DNA from 3 places in the Brevibacterium sp. R8603A2 genome. Region 3 is predicted to be linked to each of the others. Evidence: predicted binding sites of a transcription regulator. Region 3 holds the regulator's gene; each other region holds the start of a gene.
What was found. Region 3 encodes LexA, which represses DNA repair genes until DNA is damaged. Its sites were predicted from a motif close to TCGAACANNTGTTCGA; they were not measured.

Region 1 (4,087 bases), on a different contig from region 3:
AGCTGCCCCTGGCGATGCCGACGATCATGGCGGGCATCAATCAGGTGATCATGCTCGCCCTGTCGATGGTCGTCCTCGCCGGCATGGCCGGAGCGCAGGGCCTCGGCGGTGCGGTGATCTCCTCGATCAGCTCGCTCAACATCGCTCTCGGTGTCGAGGCCGGGCTCGCCGTCGTCATCATCGCCGTCTACCTCGACCGTGTCACCGCCGCGCTCGGCAACCGCTCCGCCCTCGAGCGGGCTCGATCCGCATGACTCGACCCGGGCACGGGCGCCGACCCCGGTGCTCGCTGCGCGGCTCTTCAGCCCCATCGCACTGACCATCTTCCGATACCAGCATCCGATCCACCGAGGAGGAACCATGAAACTCACCACGATGTCCAAGGTCGGCGGCGTCCTCGCCGCCTCCGTGCTCGCACTCACCGCCTGCGGCGTCTCGAACGAGGGCGGAAATTCCGGAGGAGGCGGAGACGAGACCGCCGCCGGCGGCGGCTCCGAGGTCGACTGGTCCGACTGCACTCCGGGTGAGGAGTCCGCGGACACCAGCTCGATGGAAGCCGATTCGGACACCGACATCACCATCGGCGCCTTCGACGGCTGGGACGAGTCCTTCGCCGCGGCCCACCTCTACAAGTACCTCCTCGAACAGGACGGCTACACCGCCGACGTCCAGTCGTTCCAGGCCGGGCCGGGCTACACCGGCCTCGCCGAGGGCGACATCGACGTCATCCTCGACGGCTGGCTGCCCCTGACCCACGCCGACTACCTCGAGCAGTACGGCGAGGACATCGAGGCGCACGGGTGCTGGTACGACAACGCCAAGCTCACGCTCGCCGTGAACGAGGACTCGCCGGCCCAGTCGATCGCCGACCTCGCGGAGATGGGCGACGAGTACGGCAACCGGATCGTCGGCATCGAGGCGGGCGCAGGCCTGACGAAGACCACCGAGGAGTCCGCCATCCCGACGTACGGCCTCGAGGACTACGAGTTCATCGTGTCGTCGACCCCGGCGATGCTCTCGGAACTCAAGAAGGCGACCGACAGCGGGGACAACATCCTCGTCACCCTGTGGCGTCCGCACTGGGCCTACGACGCCTTCCCGGTCCGTGACCTCGAAGATCCCGAGGGTGCGATGGGCGAGGCCGAGCTCATCTACAACTTCACCCGCTCCGGATTCAGCGACGACCACCCGAAGGCCGGTCAGCTGCTGAAGAACCTCGTCATCGACGACGAAGCCCTCTCCAGCCTCGAGAACGTCATGTTCTCCGAGGAGAACTACAACGGTGAGGACCTCGACGGTGCCGTGGAGGAGTGGGCCGGCGACAACGCCGAGTTCTTCGAGAACTGGAAGTCGGGCTCGATGGCCGGCTGATCCCGACCCGACCGACGAGGAACGGCCCTGCAGCGTCACGCTGCAGGGCCGTTCCGTGTGCAGGGCCGTTCCGACAGCTGCTCTCCACAGCATCCGGTGGATGAATCCTGCCGCGCGAAACTCTGTTCGAATATACCCTTGCACTGTTCGATTCCATCGGCTAGCATGGTCGTATGATTCGAACACATTATTCATTCGATGACGATTGGATCGGAATGCGTAGAGGAAGCGACGGCGATGCTCACTGTGCATGAGCCCACGGGCTACCGCAGCCGCCACACGCGTCCTTCACCGGCGCTGGTCTCCGAATCGGACCTCAGCGCGATCACCGCAGGCTTTCCCGAGGTCCTCGAATCGATCACCGCCATCACCCGCCTCGCGGCCGACATCCGGGCGCACGCCCGCAGCCTCAGCGCGTCGGACATGCTCGCCGGTCTGCGTGGGATCGAGGACCTGCGTCGCCGCCTCGATGGCCTGTCGGCCGAACTCACCGCCCAGTTCTCCCGTGAATCCGATACCGCTGCCTATGGCGCGCGCAGCACTCGCTCGCTGCTGCGGGAGAAGCTGCGCATCTCCGGCGGGGAGGCGCAGAGGCGGCTGCGACTGTCGGAGGCAGTCGGTTCGCGTACGAGCCTGACCGGGGAGAGCATGGAACCGGAGATGCCCGCACTCGCCGAAGGCATCCACTCCGGCACCTTCTCCGCCTGCCAGGTCACCGGTGCCGCCCGGGTCGCACACGAACTGCCGTCGACGGTGTGGGAAGCCGAAGCTCCGACGATCGACCGGCTGTTCGCCGAGAACCTCAACACGGTGCAGGTCGCCGACATCCCCACCCTCAACCGACGGGTGCTCGATCGCCTCGATCCGGATGGGGAGATGCCGAGCGAGCGCACGCACCCCGACCGCTACCACGTGACGCTGTCCTCGCGGAAGAACGGCGACTGGTCGCTCACCGGACTGCTCACTCCCGCGACCGGCACCGCCCTGCACGCACTGCTCACCGACCGGTCCGCCGACCGCGCGGACCAGCGCTCAGGGGATCCGCGATCAGGCACGCCAGGATCGATTGACGCGGGCTCCTGCGAATCCTCACCCCCGAGCGGTGGTGACGGAGCCTCACCCCCGAGCGGTGGTGACGGAGCCTCACCCCCGAGCGGTGGTGACGGAACGACCGCAGACATCCCTCCGCGCACAGCAGAAGCAGCAGATTCACCCGCCGGATGGAGCTTCCTCACTCCATCGGCCACGGGTGTCACGCGGGACGGAGAGCCGGCCCATCATCATGTGGAGCCTGATCGCCGCCCCGACGGCGTCCGCCGGCACGAGCGCTTCTCACAGCTCATGACCTCCGTCGCCCGTGATCGCACGCAGCACGGCCCCGGGTTCGCTCTCATCGTCAGCGCGACAGCAGAGCAGATGGCCCGGGGCCGCGGAGAGGTCGAGACCCAGGCCGGGACCCCGATCCGGCTCGAGGATCTGCTCGCGCTGTCAGCCGGCGGTCAATTCTTCTACCACTCGACCAAGCCGGGCACCGAGAAGGTCGAGATGCGCACCGAGAACCGCTTCGCGAACAAGAAGCAGATGGTCTGCCTCACCGCACGCGACCACGGGTGCACCTTCCCCGACTGCGACATGCCCGCCGGCTGGTGCGACGCCCACCACATCGTTCCCCACGCCCGCGGAGGGCCGACCGACACCGAGAACCTCACCCTCGTCTGCGCCTTCCACCACCACCAGCACGAGCGATGGGGCTGGGAGGCCGTGATGATCGACGGGCTGCCCGCCTGGCGCCCGCCGGGATATCTCGATGCCTTCCGCGAACCGGTCTTCCACTCCCGCTTCCGCGCTCGGCTCCTCGAGCTCCCCGCCGCACTCGTCAGCACCCCGTCCGGAGCGAACGGCAGAGAGGAAGCACGCCGACGATCATGGGACGACGATGTGCCGCCGTTCTGAGAGCGTGGGGTCGCTCAGCTCTGTGCGCGTGCGGTCCCTCAGATCTGAGAGCGGGTGTCACTCAGTCCTGAGCGCGTGCAGTCGCTCAAAGCGCGGGCCGGTCGCTCAAGGAGACAGAGCGTCACATCCGCAGCCAGACGTCGGCGACGTCCTTGATCATCGCGCCGGACTCCTCGGCGTCGGAGAGCCACTCGACCGGCGTACCGGAAAGATCGCGGGTGCCATCGGCGAGGACGATCACATCGAAGTTGCACGCCAGCGCCGCCATCGCGGTGTGACGGATGGCCTCCTGGACGTCGACGCCGCCGATGATGATCCGGTCGACCGCGAGGTCATGGAGACCCGCCGCCAGATCATCGACACCGTCGAATGCGTCGGCGGACTCCGACACCAGGCCCAGGTCGTCCCCGACCTCGAACACCGACTCCGGCAGCTCCGGGGCGCCCGGCGCCACGGGTGCCGACACGAACGCCACGACCCCGCCGGTGGCCCGTGCACGGGAGATCAGATCAGCGATGACCTCGGTGATGCCCGTCGCCTCCGCGCGCGTCTCCTCCGTGTTCATCACCATGAGTGCGTCCATGGGATTAGCATGCCATAGTGAGGCATCACCCGATCGGCGCGGACATTCGGCCCCATCCCGGGGCGGCGGACACGCGGATCCACGCTCGACCGGGCGGCACACGAGGAGGCACAGGATGTCCGACCCGAGCGACGAGGCGCCTCCCGGTCCCGGCGGAATGCCGGGCGGCTCCGCGCCGGG
Region 2 (4,087 bases), on a different contig from region 3:
TCGGCGGACCAGGGTCAGGAGGAGCGCTGGGACGCGTGGGTGTCCGCACTCACCGGGCGCGCGCGCCTCGTCATCGGCACCCGGGCCGCGGCCTTCGCGCCGCTGCCGGACCCGGGACTCGTCATCTGCTTCGACGACGCCGACGGCTCCTACCTCGAGCAGCGCGCGCCCTACCCGCACGCCCGTGAGGTGCTCCTCACCCGGGTGCAGCTCGAGGGGTCCGCGCTGCTGCTCCTCGACTACGGGCGGAGCGTGGAGACACAGCACCTCGTCCACTCCGGCTGGGTGGGGGACATCGTGGCCCCGCGCGAGCTCCGTCGGCAGGCGGCTCCGCTCGTGTTCGTGCCCGACCCCGACGGCGACCCGGGCTCCGCCGGCCGCCTCCCGCCTCGTGCCTTCGAGCTCGTCCGCGATGCGCTCGGCCGCTCGCGCCGGGCGCCGTCGGCGCCGGGTGCGGTGCTCGTCCAGGTGCCGCGTGCGGGCTATCTGCCGGTCATCGCGTGCGCCCGCTGTCGGACGGTGACCCGCTGTCCGCAGTGCGAGTCGAAGCTCACCGCCGCCTCGATCCTGGGCCCCTTCGCGTGCCGGCGATGCGGGTACCGGGCCGATTCGGTGACGTGCCGGGAGTGCTCCGCGACCGCCGTGCGCTCGGTGGTGAGCGGGCTCGACAAGGTGTACGAGGAGCTCGGAAGGGCGTTCCCGGGCGCACTCATCGTCCGGTCCGGCGGTGACCGGGTGCTCGGCGCGGTGGATCCGGAGCCGAGCATCGTCGTCGCGACGACCGGTGCGGAGCCCTATGTCGAAGGCGGGTACGCCTCGGCGCTGCTGCTCGACACGCTGTGGCCGGGGCCGGGGCTCCGTTCGACGGAGCAGGCGATCGCGCGTCGCCTGCGCGGTGCCTCGCTCGTGCGATCGCACTCCGCGGGTGGCCGGGTGCTGCTGCTCGACGAGGACGAGGCGGTGCAGCGTGTGGTGAGCCGGTTCGAGCCCATCCCGTGGGCGGCGGAGCAGTCCGCGGACCGGGCCGCGCTCGGGCTGCCGCCGGCGGCGCGGACGGTGACGATCAGCGGCGGGCGCGAGGCCGTGGGAGAGGTCATCGCGGTGCTGCGGGAGACCGCCGAGGTGCGCGAGCTCATCGCGGAGGACGAGCCGTACTCGGTCGTCGTGGGCTTCACGATCGCCGACGGCCGCGCAGTGACGACGCGCCTCGCCGCAGAGGTCGCATCGCGGTCGATGCGCGGAGCCGACATCGTCGCGGTCCGCGTCGACGACCCCGACGCGCTGTAGGCGCGGGGCGGGCGCGCTGGGTCCGAGGCGCGGCGGCTTGAGGCGCGGCGGCTCGAGTCGCCGGTTCGAGCTGCCAGTTCGAACTGCCACCTTGAGGCGCCCGCTCGAGTCGCCATCTTCGAGCGTCACCGTGAGGCGCTGTCTTGAGTCACCGGGTGGGGAGACTGACTGAATGCGCCTGCCGGTGCCTGTGCCGCTCGGCGGTCTCGGCCGGGTGACGAGTCGGGGAACCGTGAGGCCCGGGAACCATGAACCGGACCGAGGTGTCCTCAGGTCGGGGGAGTCGTCCGGGGCTGTGTTTGGGCCGACCGGAGATATTGCCCGCAGTTGCTCGCGGTTTCGGGAAGCCGGGGAGTCGCGTACGTTCTCTGGATATCTCCAGTCATGGGGCTCGCGCGCTGGGTCGGGCTGTCGTGGTGCCGGGGGCGCCGTGAACCGGGCAGAGCTGTCCTCGTATCGGGGGAGTCGTCCGGGGCTGTGTCATGGAGCCGATCCGTGCGGTCGGATCCGGCAGGGTCCATCTGTGGCTGTCGGATTGCTCGCCTCGCAATCTGACCCTTCATTTCTAGCGGCGTCCCTGCGCAGAGTGGAATGGGTTTCCACAATCGATGATGCAGGCGAAAGAATATTCAGATTAATATCGAACACCCTGTGGATAACACGGCTTTTCGACGCTTTCAGCCCATTCTGTGTCCGTGGGTCCCGATAGCCTGGAACCACTCGCACAGCACACCCGACCAAACCCCAGTATCCACTGTCCCGTACCCGTTCCCCGATCGATTCCCGACACCCGTCCCCGAAGGAGGTGACCTCCGATGACCGCACCCACCGTCCACCCCGACAGCACCGACCCCGGCGACCCCGATCCCCGCGACCCTGCCGGTCACCCCTTCGGAGAGCGTCCTGCACTCATTCGGCTGCGGGACTCGGTGGCCGCCCATGATCGGGTGATGCTCGCCCGGATGCAGCTCATCGCCGATACCATCATCGAGGAATGCCTCGACCTCACCCCCACCCCCGACTGCACCACCTGCACCGGAACCGGCTGCCCGGGGTGCGGGCGGGACCGCTACGGCCTGCCTGCCGATGGGTCGCTCGCCCACTGGGTGCTCGAACGCGTCACCGGCGAACACCTCACCTGTCTCGCCGCGGTCCTCGACACCACCATCACACGCGCCTACACCGCCGCCCGCGAAGCACTCATCGCGACGTTCAGCCTGCGGGCCTGCCACGACCGCGCCACCACCGGAATCCTGCGCTACGAACGCCTGCAGTACGCCGCCCGCCGCGCTCACCGACTCGGGGATGAGAAACTCGCAGCGCTCGATGCGGGGATCACCGCACTGCGTCCCGATCTGTCGTGGGAAGCCTATTGCCGGGCGGTCAACGAGCTCATCCGGATGCTCACCGATGACGAGGAGCAGGAGGAGCAAGTGCGGGAGAACCGGCGGGTCGATTTCTGGCGCAGCGATGCCCGGGAAGGACGTCTACTCCTCACCGGTCCCCTCGAGCCCCTGCACGCCCTGCACCGCCGCCTCGAGGCCACCGCCCGCGCGATCCGGGCCGCCCACGCCTCGACGTTCGGTGAGCAGCTCCCGGCCGGGGCGCAGATCGCAGACGACCGCACCATCCCGCAGCTGATGTTCGACCTCCTCACCGCCACCGCCCCGAGCACCCACGTCGAGATCACCACCCCGAACGACACCGCCGGTTCCGACGACGCCTGCAGCCAGGACGCAGGCGCGTTCACTGCTGAGGGGAGTACCGCAGATCCGAATCCAGGACTCTTCCCCTCCACCGGTGATACCGATGCAGGTGAAGCAGGCCCGGACGGGCGCGTGCGGCAACATGTCACGGTGACGTGTCCGTCGAATCAGGACTGGCTGCGCAGACAGGCCACCGTCGTCATCACCGTCCCCTTCCTCACCCTCACCGGACACGCCACACTGCCCGGCACCTGGTCCGACGGCACCCCCATCCCCGCCGACCTCGCCCGCAGACTCGCCGCCGGGTCGGAGAAATTCATCCGCATCCTCACCGACCCCACCACCGGCGCCATCTGCCCCGAGATCGCGCAGTCCTACACGCTGCCGGCCGGGATGCGCACCACGCTGAACCAGACCTGGGCCTGGTGCACCGCCCCGGGCTGCACGCGGCGGGCCGAGACCAGCGAGGCCGACCACATCACCCCCTTCGACCACGCCGCTCCTGCTCGTGGCGGGCGGACGGACTTCGACAACCTCCACCCCCTGTGCAAGCAGCACCACCAGATGAAGACCGAACGGATCCTGCGCCTGCACCGCACCGCCGACGGACTCATCTGCTGGCAATTCGCCCACGGCATCACCCACACCACCACACCGGCCGACAGGCCCGCCGATCGCGAAGCCGCGCGCATCACCCGCCGCCTCCTCGGCCTGACCAACCCCGACAAGCCCGACCCGCCACGGAGCACATCCCAAGAGAGGCCACCCGACGGCCCGAGCACCGGAACACCGGACGACCCCGATGACGACCCACCGGATCGTCCCGATGGCGGACCCCCGCGTGACCCTGATGACGGCCCGCCGGACCGCGAACCGGACGGCACCGCGTCGCGCAGCTCTCGTGCTTCTGTCGTCATCGATCCCTGGGAGTGCTGGGAGAAGGCGCCCCAGTCTGATATCGATGACACCGAGTCGGCCGACCCCTGGCCGGATTCCACCCGGCCGCAACCCGCCGCGTCCGTCGACAGCACAACTGCGAACAGCAGGAACAGCGATCGCCTCGCGCACACCGGCGTTGCGACAGACTGCCAGCC
Region 3 (4,087 bases):
CGCGGACAGGTGGTAGGGCAGCCGCACGAGGCGCAGCGCGTCGATCACGGCCGGGTGTGCGACGGCGTACCCGAGGCGCACGCCCGCGAAGGCGAAGGCCTTGCTCATCGTGCGCGACACGATGAGCCGGGGGTGGTCCGGGAGGAGCGTGAGCGCGGTGCGGAATCCGGGTCGCGCGAATTCGGCATAGGCCTCGTCGACGATGACGATGCCGGTGCTCGCGGCGAGCACGGCTTCGACGACGGCGAGGTCGAGACCGTTGCCGGTGGGGTTGTTCGGGGTGCAGAGGAACACGACGTCGGGCCGGTGCTCGCGCACGGCGGCCACCGCGGACTCGACGCTGATCCCGAAGTCCGCCTCGCGGTCGACGGCGATCCACACGGCGCCGGTCGACGCGGTGATGAGCGGATGCATCGAGTAGCTCGGGGTGAAGCCGAGCGCGGTGCGGCCCGGACCGCCGAAGGCCTGGAGGATGTGGGCAAGGACCTCGTTCGATCCGTTCGCCGCCCAGATCTGCGCCGGGTCGATGCGCCCGGTGCCGGTGTTCTCGGTGGCACTGCGCTCGGAGTCGGTGCGCTCGGGCGCGGCGGTTCCGGCGGCAGGGCCTCCCTGACGCTCGAGCACCCCGTCGAGGTAGTGGGCGAGCGCGGAGCGCAGGCGGTCGAACTCGCGGTCGGGGTAGCGGTTGAGGTCGTGGAGCACCGCGGAGAGCTCGTGCTCGAGCGCGCTCACGACCTCCGCGGGGACGGGATGGGAATTCTCGTTGACGTTGAGCCGGACGGGGACGTCGAGCTGCGGGGCGCCGTACGGGGACCGGCCGCGCAGGTCGTCCCGGAGCGGGAGATCATCGAGAGTCGTCACCGCAGAAGTCTATCGTCCGGGGACGGCGAGCTCCTGCCCGGGGTGGACCACCTGACGGTCGAGTCCGTTGACCTCGACGATGTCGAGGACGACGTCACGGGTGTCCTGGCCGCCGGAGACCGATTGTGCGATCGACCACAGCGAGTCGCCCTCCTCGACGACGACGGTGTCGAAGCCCGCACCGGCCGGGGCGCCGGCGGCGGACCCGGCGGAGGCCTGGGCCCCGGAACTCAGCGTGATGACGATCCCGATGACGAGCGCGCACAGGGCCAGACCGAGGGTGCGGGCCAGGCGCAGGGCGCGGCGACCGCGCGGGGTGAGCACGGTGGCGGCCGCGGGTGCGGGTGCGGGTGCGGTGTTTGCAGACATGGGGTGTCCTCCTCTTCATCGATCCCGAGGCCGGCCGGTGCGCCGAACTGATGATGCGCGGCGACTGCGGTCCGGGGATTCGAACTCATGTACTATTGAACACAACAATCGAACGGATGTCCACTATTTCTCGAACACGTGTGTGAAAATGGATTCGAACGACGTCGCGATCGGCTATGTTCGAAGTGTTGCACCGGGCACGGACACGGCCTCGCGGTCGGGACCGGAGCCCACGACGCTCCGGTCGTGCAGCACGGTGAGAGGAACGGGAAGGGAAGAGGAATGAGCCCCCAATCACGACGCCCCAGAGGACGCCCGCGCAATGACGCCGTCGTCGACGAGATCGAGGACTTCCGCGCCACCCAGGCCGATATCGTCGAGCTCCCCGAGGGCTCGGCCGCCGCCGGGGACCAGCGCCTCACCCCGCGCCAGCGGCTCGTCCTCGAGACGATCGAGTCGGCCGTGTACACCAACGGCTACCCGCCGAGCATGCGCGAGATCGGCAAGGCCGCCGGTCTGGCGTCGCTGTCGAGCGTCGCCCACCAGCTCTCCCAGCTCGAGCGCCTCGGCTACCTGCGCCGCGATCCCAAGCGCCCCCGTGCGATCGAGATCGTCAACCCGGCCGAGGAGGCCCCGCCGGCCGCCGAACCCGGTTCGGCGAACACGGCGATGGTGCCGGTGCTCGGGCGGATCGCCGCCGGCGGCCCGATCACCGCGGAGCAGGCGGTCGAGGACGTCTTCGCCCTGCCCACCCAGGTCGTCGGCTCCGGTGACCTCTTCCTCCTCCAGGTCGCCGGCGACTCGATGATCGACGCCGCGATCTGCGACGGCGACTGGGTGGTCGTACGGCGCCAGCAGTCGGCGGAGAACGGCGAGATCGTCGCGGCACTCCTCGACGACGAGGCCACGGTCAAGACGCTCAAGCGCAGCGGCGGCAAGCAGTGGCTGCTGCCGCAGAACCCGATTTACGACCCGATCGACGGCGACCACGCCACGATCATGGGCATCGTCACCGCGGTCATCCGGCGGGTCTGAGGTCTGCTGGACACCGACCGCACAGCGCGTCCGCAGCGTCACGAGGGCGGAGCACCGATCGGTGCTCCGCCCTCGTCGTGCCCGGCCGCGCCCCACCCAGACTTCGTCTGATCCCGCCCTCGTCGTACCCCGGCGGTCGGCCTCAGTCCTGCTCGGCGAGGCGGGAGAGGGCGGAGCGCACGGCCGCGCCGTCCTCGGTGCGCCACATCGGGGGCAGCGAATCGGCGAGGAAGCCTCCGTAACGCGCGGTGCGCAGCCGGGAGTCGAGCACGGCGACCACGCCGCGGTCGTCGGTGGTACGGATGAGCCGGCCGACCCCCTGCGCGAGCCGGAGCGCGGCGTGGGTGGCGCTGACCGTCATGAAGCCGTTGGCGCGGTTCCGCTCGGCGGCCTGCGTGCGCGCACGGGTGAGGGGGTCGTCGGGGCGCGGGAACGGGATCCGGTCGATGACGACGAGCCGGCATGTGCGGCCCGGCACGTCGACCCCCTGCCACAGCGACATCGTGCCGAACAGCGAGGTGTCGTCCTCCGCGGAGAATCGAGCGACGAGCGCGGCGAGCGACTCCTCCCCCTGGAGCAGCACCGGGGTGTCGAGCGTCTCGCGCAGGGCCGTCGCGGCCTGCTCGGCGGCGAAGCGGGAGGAGAACAGTCCGAGCGCACCGCCGCGTGAGGCGGTGACGAGCTCGCGCAGCTCGGCGATCATCTCCTCGTTGAGCCCGCTGCGCGCCGGTCGGGGCAGCCCGGAGGCGACGTAGAGGATCGCCTGCTTGGGATAGTCGAACGGGGAGCCGACGTCGATCGCGTCGTACCGGGGCGCCTCGGGACCGGCGAGGCCGAGCGAGGCGGCCACGGGCTCGAACCGGCCGCCGAGTGCCAGGGTCGCCGAGGTGGCGACGACGGTGGACTCGGCGAAGATCCCGTTGCGCATGGTGCCGGCGACGCTGAGCGGAGCGACGACGAGGGAGACGGTCTCCGTCTCCCGGAAGGTCGAGCGGGTGACCCAGGTGACGTCGTTGTCGGCGAGCTCGCTCATCCGCTCGGCGAGCTCGAACACCTCCTGGAGGCGGGCCCGGGCCATCTGCAGGCCGGCGTCGGCCTCCTTGGACTCGGTGCCGCGACCGGCCTCGGCGATGATCTGCCGGGCGGCGTCGCGGACGGCGATGACGGCGGTGGTGAGCGCTCCGGGCCAGACCTGGAGCAACCCCTCGGTGGTCGCCTGGAGCGCCTTGTCGAAGGCGGAGGCGGCGGTCTCGAGGAGCCCGATCACCCCGTCCTGCACGGCGGTGTTCTTCCGCGCGGCCTGCGCGGCGGCGTGGAGCATGGCGACGGTGAGCGAACCGGAGAGCGCGTTCGTCACCCGGTCGCGCAGCTCGTGGGCCTCGTCGATGACGACGGCGTCGTGCTCGGGCAGCACCGCGTGGTCCCCGAAGGCGTCGATCGCGAGCAGCGCATGGTTGGTGACGACGAGGTCGGCTGCGGCCGCGGCGATCTTCGCCCGCTCCGCGTAGCACTCCTCGAACACCGGGCACTTCGAGCCGAGGCAGTCGAAGGCGTTGACCGACACCTGGGCCCAGGCCCGGTCGGAGACACCGGGGACGAGGTCGTCGCGGTCCCCGGACTCGGTGATCCGCTCCCAGCTGCGCACCCGCTGGATCTCCTCGCCGAGCGCGGACGCGGACCCCGAGGCGGAGCCGCGCCCAGCGGCGTCGTCGGCCCCGAGGTCGAACAGCATGCCGAGCGCGTCATCGGGGTAGCCGCCGTCGAGCTTGTGCTTGCACACGTAGTTGCGGCGGCCCTTGAGGACCGCGGCGCGCGGCTTGCG

Region 1: a site for LexA is predicted at 1,486-1,501, ahead of MTQ12_RS03855 (HNH endonuclease signature motif containing protein). Genes of this name have one in related genera too.
Region 2: a site for LexA is predicted at 1,944-1,959, ahead of MTQ12_RS05640 (HNH endonuclease signature motif containing protein). Genes of this name have one in related genera too.

Annotation. Positions count from the first base shown of each region.
Region 1 is NZ_JALLGN010000003.1:66,809-70,895, forward strand. Features, by position in the region: gene MTQ12_RS03845 (ABC transporter permease subunit) at 1-254, shown strand, start outside; gene MTQ12_RS03850 (glycine betaine ABC transporter substrate-binding protein) at 361-1,371, shown strand; gene MTQ12_RS03855 (HNH endonuclease signature motif containing protein) at 1,609-3,324, shown strand; gene MTQ12_RS03860 (isochorismatase family protein) at 3,446-3,907, opposite strand; gene MTQ12_RS03865 (magnesium and cobalt transport protein CorA) at 4,023-4,087, shown strand, end outside.
Region 2 is NZ_JALLGN010000004.1:197,904-201,990, reverse strand. Features, by position in the region: gene MTQ12_RS05645 (primosomal protein N') at 1-1,287, shown strand, start outside; gene MTQ12_RS05640 (HNH endonuclease signature motif containing protein) at 2,103-4,087, shown strand, end outside.
Region 3 is NZ_JALLGN010000002.1:53,026-57,112, forward strand. Features, by position in the region: gene MTQ12_RS02580 (histidinol-phosphate transaminase) at 1-861, opposite strand, end outside; gene MTQ12_RS02585 (LysM peptidoglycan-binding domain-containing protein) at 871-1,230, opposite strand; gene lexA (transcriptional repressor LexA) at 1,513-2,265, shown strand; gene MTQ12_RS02595 (ATP-dependent DNA helicase) at 2,408-4,087, opposite strand, start outside.